DNA from 4 places in the Providencia sp. UF-224 genome. Region 3 is predicted to be linked to each of the others. Evidence: predicted binding sites of a transcription regulator. Region 3 holds the regulator's gene; each other region holds the start of a gene.

Region 1 (2,208 bases), on a different contig from region 3:
AGCAGCACCACGACCACCACGCCAGTCTTTGTGAGAAGGGCCATCAACAGTTTTCTGAGTTGCCGTTGTTGCGTGAACAGTGGTCATCAGACCTTCAACGATACCGAATTTGTCGTTGATAACTTTAGCCAGTGGAGCTAAGCAGTTAGTTGTGCAAGATGCGTTAGAAACGATTTCTTGACCTGCGTAAGCTTTGTGGTTAACGCCCATAACGAACATTGGGGTGTCATCTTTAGAAGGACCAGTCAGAACAACTTTTTTCGCGCCTGCTTGGATGTGTTTACGTGCAGTTTCGTCAGTCAGGAAGATACCTGTCGCTTCAGCAACTACGTCAACACCGACTTCGTTCCATTTCAGGTTTGCAGGATCTTTTTCTGCAGTAACACGGATTTTTTTACCGTTTACAACTAGGTGACCATCTTTAACTTCAACAGTACCGTTGAAACGACCGTGAGTTGAATCGTATTTCAGCATGTAAGCCATGTATTCTGCATCGAGCAGGTCGTTGATAGCAACGATTTCGATATCAGAACGCTCTTGTGCAGCACGGAAAACGATACGGCCAATACGACCAAAACCATTAATACCTACTTTGATAGTCATAGTATTTCCACCAGCTATTTATTCGTGAATTAAGTTGTAGTTAAAGTTACCAAAACCTTGCCAGCCGTCAAGCGGAATCGTGTCAATTATTGAAAAAAATCAATTCTGATACCACTAACTGCTTATTTGTCAGCCATTTCAGCGGCAAATACAGCCGCACGTATTATCGGGATTGTACGGCATAATGAAACCATCTATCAGTGATATATGTGATACGCTTCACAAATCAAAACGGAAAGTAAGATGCTTCTTAGTTTAGAATAGTTTTATAAAAAATGTTGTTAATTTTTTGTTGCTAAAAATTACAGCATGATAGTCATCAACCGAACAAACTATTTAAATACGTGGGTAAGTCATGTCACAGAAAGATAAACAACACGTTGATATTTCAGATTTAAATGAGATGCAGCGCTATGTTACACAGCAAGCGGGCACCGAACCGCCATTCAGTGGTCAATTATTGCATAACCGTAAAGAGGGTGTGTACGAATGCCTGTGCTGTGGTACACCTTTATTTATGTCTGAGACCAAATTTGATGCAGGTTGTGGGTGGCCGAGCTTCTATGAAGCAGTGAACGACCATACCATCAAATACATCGAAGATTTCTCTCATGGGATGCACCGCATCGAAGTTCGCTGTCAAAATTGCGATGCACACTTAGGGCATGTGTTTCCTGATGGTCCTATGCCAACGGGGCAACGTTACTGTATTAATTCAGCATCCTTAAGCTTTTTGGATGAAGAGTCAGGTGAAAAGACACGTGGATAGGCAGCTGAAGGGTGCTGAAGTTTATTTTTTACTTTCAGCTTTTGCAGGCAATAACGATTCAGCTAGAAATAAAAAAGCAGTTTAATTAAACGTCAGTTTACATTTTCGAAGGAGCGTGCCGTGAGCGTAGAAGTCGACCCAAAACATATTGAACAATTACTTGCAGTGATGACCCCGGAAATTTATGAGCGCCTTGTCACCGCGGTTGAGTTAGGGAAATGGCCTGATGGGGTTCCTTTAACGGCGGAGCAGAAAGAACATAGCTTACAGATGGTCATGCTATGGCAATCGCGTAACAACCATAACCCTGAGCATATGACGGTAGGGACAAACGGTGAAATCACCATGAAGAGTAAGCAAGAGCTCAAAACGATGTTCCAAGGGGAAATGCTAGCCACACTCAAACCGCAAAATAACGATTAAGTTAAACTGCAGTATTTTAATGGAGTGCCAAAAGGCAATATTTTCTCAAGGGACACCGAGCCTGAGAAAATATTGCCGAAGATAATGGACGATTAGACGATATCATCTAATGTGATAAGTTTGGCACCTTGCTGTTCCATCTCGATTAACGCATTCTGGCTGTCATTAGCCGTTAAGTTAACCCCACGGCAGCCATCCACAAGCACGTCGACACTGTAGCCCAAATTTAAGGCATCAAGCACCGTAAATTTAACGCAATAATCGGTCGCAATCCCCATAATCATTAAGTGGGTGATCCCTTGAGCTTGTAGCCATGCATGTAAGCGTGTTTGGCTCACTTTGTCGTTATCAAAGAAAGCACTATAACTATCAACTTGTGGGTTTTCACCTTTGGTAAACGTTTCTTGGATGGC
Region 2 (2,208 bases), on a different contig from region 3:
ATTAATAATGATAAAACTAAGGGGAACGAATAATGTTAACGCACATTTGGTGGTCATTACCGCTGACAATTGTGGTGTTTTATCTTGCTCGCAAACTGTCAGTAAAATTTAAGCTACCAATATTAAACCCATTATTAATCACCATTGCGGTGCTTATTGCCATATTGGTTATCACCAATACCTCTTATGAACATTATTTTGCGGGCAGTAAAATCCTGAATGATTTACTGCAACCTGCCGTTGTGGCACTGGCTTTCCCTCTTTATGAGCAAATGCACCAAATTCGTGCCCAATGGAAATCCCTATTTAGCATCTGCTTTGCAGGTAGCATCGTCGCGATGTTCAGTGGTGCAGCAATTGCATTTTGGCTTGGAGCAACGCCGGATATCGCTGCCTCTGTATTGCCGAAATCAGTCACAACCCCCATCGCGATGGCGGTTGCTGATTCAATTGGAGGGATCCCCGCAATTAGCGCTGCTTGCGTGCTGTTTGTGGGTATTTTAGGCGCAATGTTCGGGCACAGTTTATTTGATGCCCTACGTGTTCGCACCCATGCGTCTCGCGGGCTTGCGATGGGAACGGCTTCCCACGCATTAGGTACCGCACGTTGCGCTGAAGTCAATTACATTGAGGGGGCTTATAGTTCACTCGCATTGATGACCTGTGGGGTGATCACCTCGTTAAGTGCGCCATTTATATTTCCTGTCATTTTGCATCTTTTTAGCTAATCTTATTAGTTACACGCCCAGTTAAATATGATGAGTAAGGGAAAACGATATTCTCTTACTTATCATTGAACACTAAAAACATGAGATATATCTCTCAATTAAAGAATTTGTTTCATATGTTTCATTTAAATTAGTGATTTAAATCACATTTCATTATGTGCTTTATTGAATAGAATGAAAGCAATTAAATAGGGAGGGTAACTCATGCATTCAAGATTTAAGGCCGCTTGGGCCGAGCTTCCAGAGAAGCTACAGTCTGTACTTAGACCTATCATTGATAAATCCGATTTCGCCGGAATGCTAACGGCTGAGCAAGTACAACACATTAAAGCGCAAAGCGGTGTTAGCGACTCAGAATTAGCATTCTCACTACTCCCTTTTGCAGCGGCCTATGCCGTCACTCCTATCTCCCATTTTCACGTTGGTGCAATCGCTTGCGGCGCTAGCGGTAATTTATATTTCGGCGCCAATATGGAGTTTAGTCATGTTTCGATGGGGCAAGTGATCCACGCGGAGCAATGTGCGATCACCCATTCGTGGATGAAAGGCGAAAAGCAAATTACGTCGATCACCGTGAATTACACCCCATGTGGCCATTGCCGACAATTTATGAATGAATTGCGCGAAGGTGGTAAAATTATGGTGCATTTACCGGGCCGTGAGCCTGCGGTACTTCATCACTATTTACCTGATTCATTTGGCCCAGCCGATTTAAACATTACGACACTATTGCTTGATTCTGTCCAGCATGGTTATAACAACCAAAGCCGCGACAGGCTGTTAAGTGCCGCTATTGAGGCTGCTAATCAATCCCATGCACCTTATAGTGAATCCCATTCAGGTATTGCAGTGCAGCTTAAAGATGGTTCACTGTTTACAGGGCGCTACGCTGAAAATGCCGCATTCAACCCAAGCTTACCACCACTGCAAGCCGCGTTAATTATGATTAACCTTGCCGGTAAAGATATCCATGCCATTGAGCAAGCTAAGTTGGTTGAAAAGCAAGATGCGATAGTGAAACAATGGTGTACCACTGAAAATACCTTAAGTGCGCTAGGTTGCCGACAAGTGGAATTGGTTTATTTGGATTAATTCTCTCTCCCCCATTTTCCATGTATGGTTATTGTCAATAGACTAGTTGTTGGCAATAACCATTTTTATGTTTCATGTATTTTTAATAATTTGATAAAACTTTAATTCAGTAACTAACTAAAAAATGAATTTGATGAATAGCCAGAAAATCGAGATGGAATATTTGATGCTGTTCTGTCTGAAAAATAGTTATTAGAAGTACTATCGAATGGATCCATTGATGACATATTTTCACTAAGGTTTCCAAGCATATTTTCAAGGTGATGATTGCTTTGTATTCTACCTTCTAGAAAACTCGATGAAACATCATACCCACTAAAATTAAATTCCGTTGAGTGAGACATATTAGAAGAATTAGATAAATTCCTCATAGAAGGCATATTTTCAA
Region 3 (2,208 bases):
TGTTTTTGTTTGTAATATATTCCCCTTAAAATCAAAAGTGCTTTTAGGTAGAGGGGTTGATTTAGAATGCTCTTGAATATTGTCAGCAACTCTATAGTGTACATATGTAATTTTTTTTTGAGAAAAAGGCGTTGTTTTTTGTTTAACTTGCTCTAATGGGGAATTAACATTAATAATTTCTTTTGTGTTTCTTTGAATTATTAAGGGGATTTTAGTACCGTTTTTATTTTCTAGTTGCTTAGGTGGATGATAGTTTTTTATGATTTCATCCTTTATTTCTGGAGTGTTGATATTAACCCCTGGAATTTTAACGTACCGATATAAAAAATTGGCATATCCATGCATTTCTTCATCAGCGCGATTGAAATTTTCAAAAATTGTCTGATTTTCTTTTATTAGCGAATTGGCATCTTGCTCATTATAAAAAGTAGATGCATAAAACTTATATAATCGACCTTTCAGTTGATTAACTTTATACTTAAATTCGTCAGAGTGTAATAATTTAGTATCCTTTATACTTTCTGAATCACTTTCATAAGCTGAGTCAATGCTTTCTAGGCTACAAGCATGTGATGGTTTAGATTGCCGCTGAGTGGATAATGGTTCTTTTCTCGATGAAGCAGTAACAGTAAAGATTTTCTTTATAAAATCATCGGAATTACTAATGTTTTTAAAAATATCGGAATGACCTGACAAATTGCTAAGTGTAATTTTCATAAATATAACCCTACTTAATATTATAATTATTATTTTATAGAGAGCTAAATAGAGAAAATATAAAGAAACGACACTCATTAAAAAATGATATATAAAATAATCGTATTTTGGGAAAATAGCGTTATATCGATGATACAACGCTATTTGAAAGTGTGCGCCCCACCAAGGGAGTGAGGCGAAAGGTTAATTATCGTGTACCGTAAACAACAATGGTTTTACCATGCGCAGAGATTAAGTTTTGATCTTCCAGCATTTTCAAAATACGGCCGACAGTTTCACGGGAACAACCAACGATTTGGCCAATTTCCTGACGGGTGATTTTGATTTGCATCCCGTCTGGATGCGTCATGGCATCAGGTTGTTTGGCTAGATTCAGTAATGTTTGTGCAATACGGCCAGTTACGTCTAAGAAGGCGAGGTTGCCCACTTTTTCTGACGTGGTTTGCAGGCGGCTTGCCATTTGCGCAGAGAGGCGCATTAAGATATCAGGGTTAACCTGAATCAATTGACGGAATTTTTTGTAAGAAATTTCAGCAACTTCGCAGGCGATTTTTGCTCTAACCCACGCAGTACGTTCTTGCCCTTCTTCAAATAATCCAAGCTCACCAATGAAATCCCCCTGATTCAGGTAGGAGAGGATCATTTCTTTGCCTTCTTCATCTTTGATTAAAACAGCCACTGAACCTTTAACGATGTAGTAAAGGGTTTCTGCTTTCTCACCCTGATGGATCAGTGTGCTCTTGGATGGATACTTATGAATATGGCAGTGTGACAAAAACCATTCAAGAGTAGGGTCTGTTTGTGGCTTGCCGAGAACCATTAGCGTTATCCTCTGTATGTTATTGCAGCCATCCGGAAAGCGTACCAGAAAGGCTGGCTTTAAAGTCACTAGCTTAGCATATTAATTTGTCTTATATACCCTAAATAACAGGAAGAGCAACATTGCATCAATCGCTTTTCATGGTTAGGGTAAACAAACTGATATCAACACTATAATATAATCAAATACAACGTTGAGTTTTGATCTTAATCCTATCAACTAAGTATTGTTTGTAGCATATCCAATACAGAAAGTCTTCCCTGTATCGCTTCAGCAGAATAAAGCTGATATAACATTCATTATATCTATGGAACAATGTAGCCTTTAAATCGATTTCATTTCAAGGGGAATAAAATGGAAGCAAGAGTTAAATGGGTAGAAGGACTCTCTTTTTTAGGTGAGTCAGCGTCAGGCCACCAAGTGATGATGGACGGTAACGCAGGCGATAAAGCACCAAGCCCAATGGAGATGGTATTAATGGCTGCGGGTGGCTGTAGCGCAATTGACGTGGTATCCATCTTACAAAAAGGCCGTAATGATATTACCGACTGTGAAGTGAAATTAACCTCTCAGCGCCGTGAAGAGGCGCCACGTTATTTCGTTAAAATCCATCTGCATTTTATTGTAACAGGGAATGAATTAACGGATAAAGCCGTTGAACGTGCCGTTCA
Region 4 (2,208 bases), on a different contig from region 3:
TGCGAATGAAATAATCGCTTTAGTATGGTCAGACAGCACTTGCTTACCAGCCGCAATCACCTCAGCATCCGCCTTCATGTATTCACCGAAATTCATAAATGCAACGAATTCATTCACAACTAATTTCTGACCAATGAACGAGCCCGCAATAGTCGCCTCACTCCATGGCACGCCAATTAAGTAAGCAATCGGTGCAAACAACCAACCTAATAACAGTTCAAGAGACAACTGAGGGTAATCAAACCAACCACCGATACCGCCTAAAATACCGTTGATTAATGCAATCAATGCAATGAAAGCTAGTAACATAGCACCAACATTCAGAGCTAATTGCATACCCGATGAAGCACCTGCTGCTGCGGCATCAATAATATTTGCAGGGCGCTCATCTTCGGCAACTAAATCAGTTGCGTTTACTCTGTCACGTACATCTTCTGTTTCAGGTACCATCAATTTTGCGAATAACAGACCACCCGGTGCCGCCATAAATGATGCAGCAATCAAGTATTCCATTGGCACACCCATTTGTGCGTAACCCGCTAAGACAGAACCCGCCACTGACGCTAAGCCACCACACATAATCGCGAACAATTCAGAGGTGGTCATGGTTGCGATGTAAGGACGAACAACTAAAGGCGCTTCGGTTTGCCCAACGAAAATGTTCGCAGTCGCAGACAAGGACTCTGTTCTTGAGGTGCCAAGCACTTTCTGTAAACCGCCGCCTAATACTTTAATCACCAACTGCATGATACCTAAGTAATAAAGTACAGCAATCAACGATGAAAAGAACACAATGATAGGCAGAACACGGAAAGCGAAAATAAAGCCGCCACCACCAAATAATTCAAACATTTTGTCGGACACTAAGCCGCCAAAAATAAAGCTCATGCCATCGTGGCCATAACCGATGATTTTAGAGACGCCATCAGACATCCCTTGCAGTACGCTGCGCCCAGCAGGTACATATAAAACTAATGCGCCAATCGCTAGCTGTAAAATAAAAGCACCACCCACAGTGCGAAGTCTTATCGCTCGGCGATTGCTCGAAAATAGGACAGCTATCGCGATGAGTACCGCCATTCCTATAATACTCATAATGAGTTGCATGGAAGGATCCCTGTTCACTTGATTCTAGGTTGATATATAAGGAAACGTGTAAGTCACCTTGTCTCTTTGTGGGATAATTATACCTAGTCATCATCAATAACCCGCAATGTTCATCACAAATACGAGGTGCAAGAAACACTGAAAATTCAAATAATGTGATAAAAATCACAAAATCAAGTCAGTTTTATCTGGAAAGACGCTAAAGGTGTCATATGTCATGGTAAAAGCTGAATGGATTAAATCAGATGGGAAACAGATTTATATAAGCATTACTTATCGTTTAAACTGTTTTTACTTTGTCAGATTAAATAACGACAGGCTATTATTGTAAAGTTGTTGGGCGATTTCTTCTGGAGATTCGTGGCGAAGCTCACAAAACGAACGAAAAATCCATTCAATACGCTCGGGTCGATTGGGCTCCCCCTGAAAGCCAGAAACAGGCATATCTGGCGCATCGGTTTCAAACACTAATGAGGTAAGTGGCAATTGCGACATCACATGGCGCGTTTTATTCGCCCGCTCATACGTTATCGTCCCTCCCACACCAATATAATAACCTAGTTTAACAAAGGCTTGTGCTTGAGATAGGCTCCCTGCGAAACCATGTACCACTCCGCGAGCAGGCACATCAATACGACGCAGTATCGCGGCTAGTGGGTCATGGGTTTTACGTGAATGCAAGATCACGGGTAAATCGAACTGTTTAGCCAGTTTGAGTTGCGCTATTAACAATTGCTGTTGGCGCTCAAATTGGGGATTGTGCATGTATAAATCGAGGCCAATTTCCCCCACCGCGACACACTTTTTATTTTTTTGCGCAAGATAGTCCACTAATACATCAAAGTGTGCGTCTTGATACTGACTGATATACAGGGGATGAAACCCCATCGCGGCATGCAATTGCGGGTATTGCTGCGCCAATTGCCACACGCGAGCAAAGTTATCTAAACTCACCGTTGGGATAACAATTTGTTCTACACCACTTTGTTTTGCAAGATGCAGGCTTTCAGTGAAATCGTCACTAAAAGGCGGAAAATCAAAATGGCAATGTGTATCAATAAATTGGGGTTTATCCATTACGATTTTCATTCACTGGCAATA

Evidence for each region. The regulator CRP, encoded in region 3, controls carbon source genes, mostly activating them, when cyclic AMP is high. The targets are predictions, from matches to a motif close to ATGTGANNNNNNTCACAT.
Region 1: a site for CRP is predicted at 811-828, ahead of msrB (peptide-methionine (R)-S-oxide reductase MsrB). Genes of this name have one in related genera too.
Region 2: a site for CRP is predicted at 860-877, ahead of cdd (cytidine deaminase). Genes of this name have one in related genera too.
Region 4: a site for CRP is predicted at 1,261-1,278, ahead of AC4IFO_RS02475 (NupC/NupG family nucleoside CNT transporter). Genes of this name have one in related genera too.

The regions. Positions count from the first base shown of each region.
Region 1 covers NZ_JBSICC010000029.1:32,073-34,280, reverse strand. Annotated here, with positions in the region: gene gapA (glyceraldehyde-3-phosphate dehydrogenase) at 1-603, opposite strand, end outside; gene msrB (peptide-methionine (R)-S-oxide reductase MsrB) at 959-1,372, shown strand; gene AC4IFO_RS19290 (YeaC family protein) at 1,493-1,795, shown strand; gene pncA (bifunctional nicotinamidase/pyrazinamidase) at 1,888-2,208, opposite strand, start outside.
Region 2 covers NZ_JBSICC010000005.1:155,198-157,405, forward strand. Annotated here, with positions in the region: gene AC4IFO_RS07265 (CidA/LrgA family protein) at 1-33, shown strand, start outside; gene AC4IFO_RS07270 (CidB/LrgB family autolysis modulator) at 33-728, shown strand; gene cdd (cytidine deaminase) at 933-1,820, shown strand; gene AC4IFO_RS07280 (hypothetical protein) at 1,934-2,208, opposite strand, start outside.
Region 3 covers NZ_JBSICC010000014.1:24,053-26,260, reverse strand. Annotated here, with positions in the region: gene AC4IFO_RS14170 (hypothetical protein) at 1-717, opposite strand, end outside; gene crp (cAMP-activated global transcriptional regulator CRP) at 905-1,537, opposite strand; gene AC4IFO_RS14160 (OsmC family protein) at 1,892-2,208, shown strand, end outside.
Region 4 covers NZ_JBSICC010000002.1:37,333-39,540, reverse strand. Annotated here, with positions in the region: gene AC4IFO_RS02475 (NupC/NupG family nucleoside CNT transporter) at 1-1,095, opposite strand, end outside; gene AC4IFO_RS02470 (TatD family hydrolase) at 1,399-2,184, opposite strand; gene AC4IFO_RS02465 (patatin-like phospholipase family protein) at 2,177-2,208, opposite strand, start outside.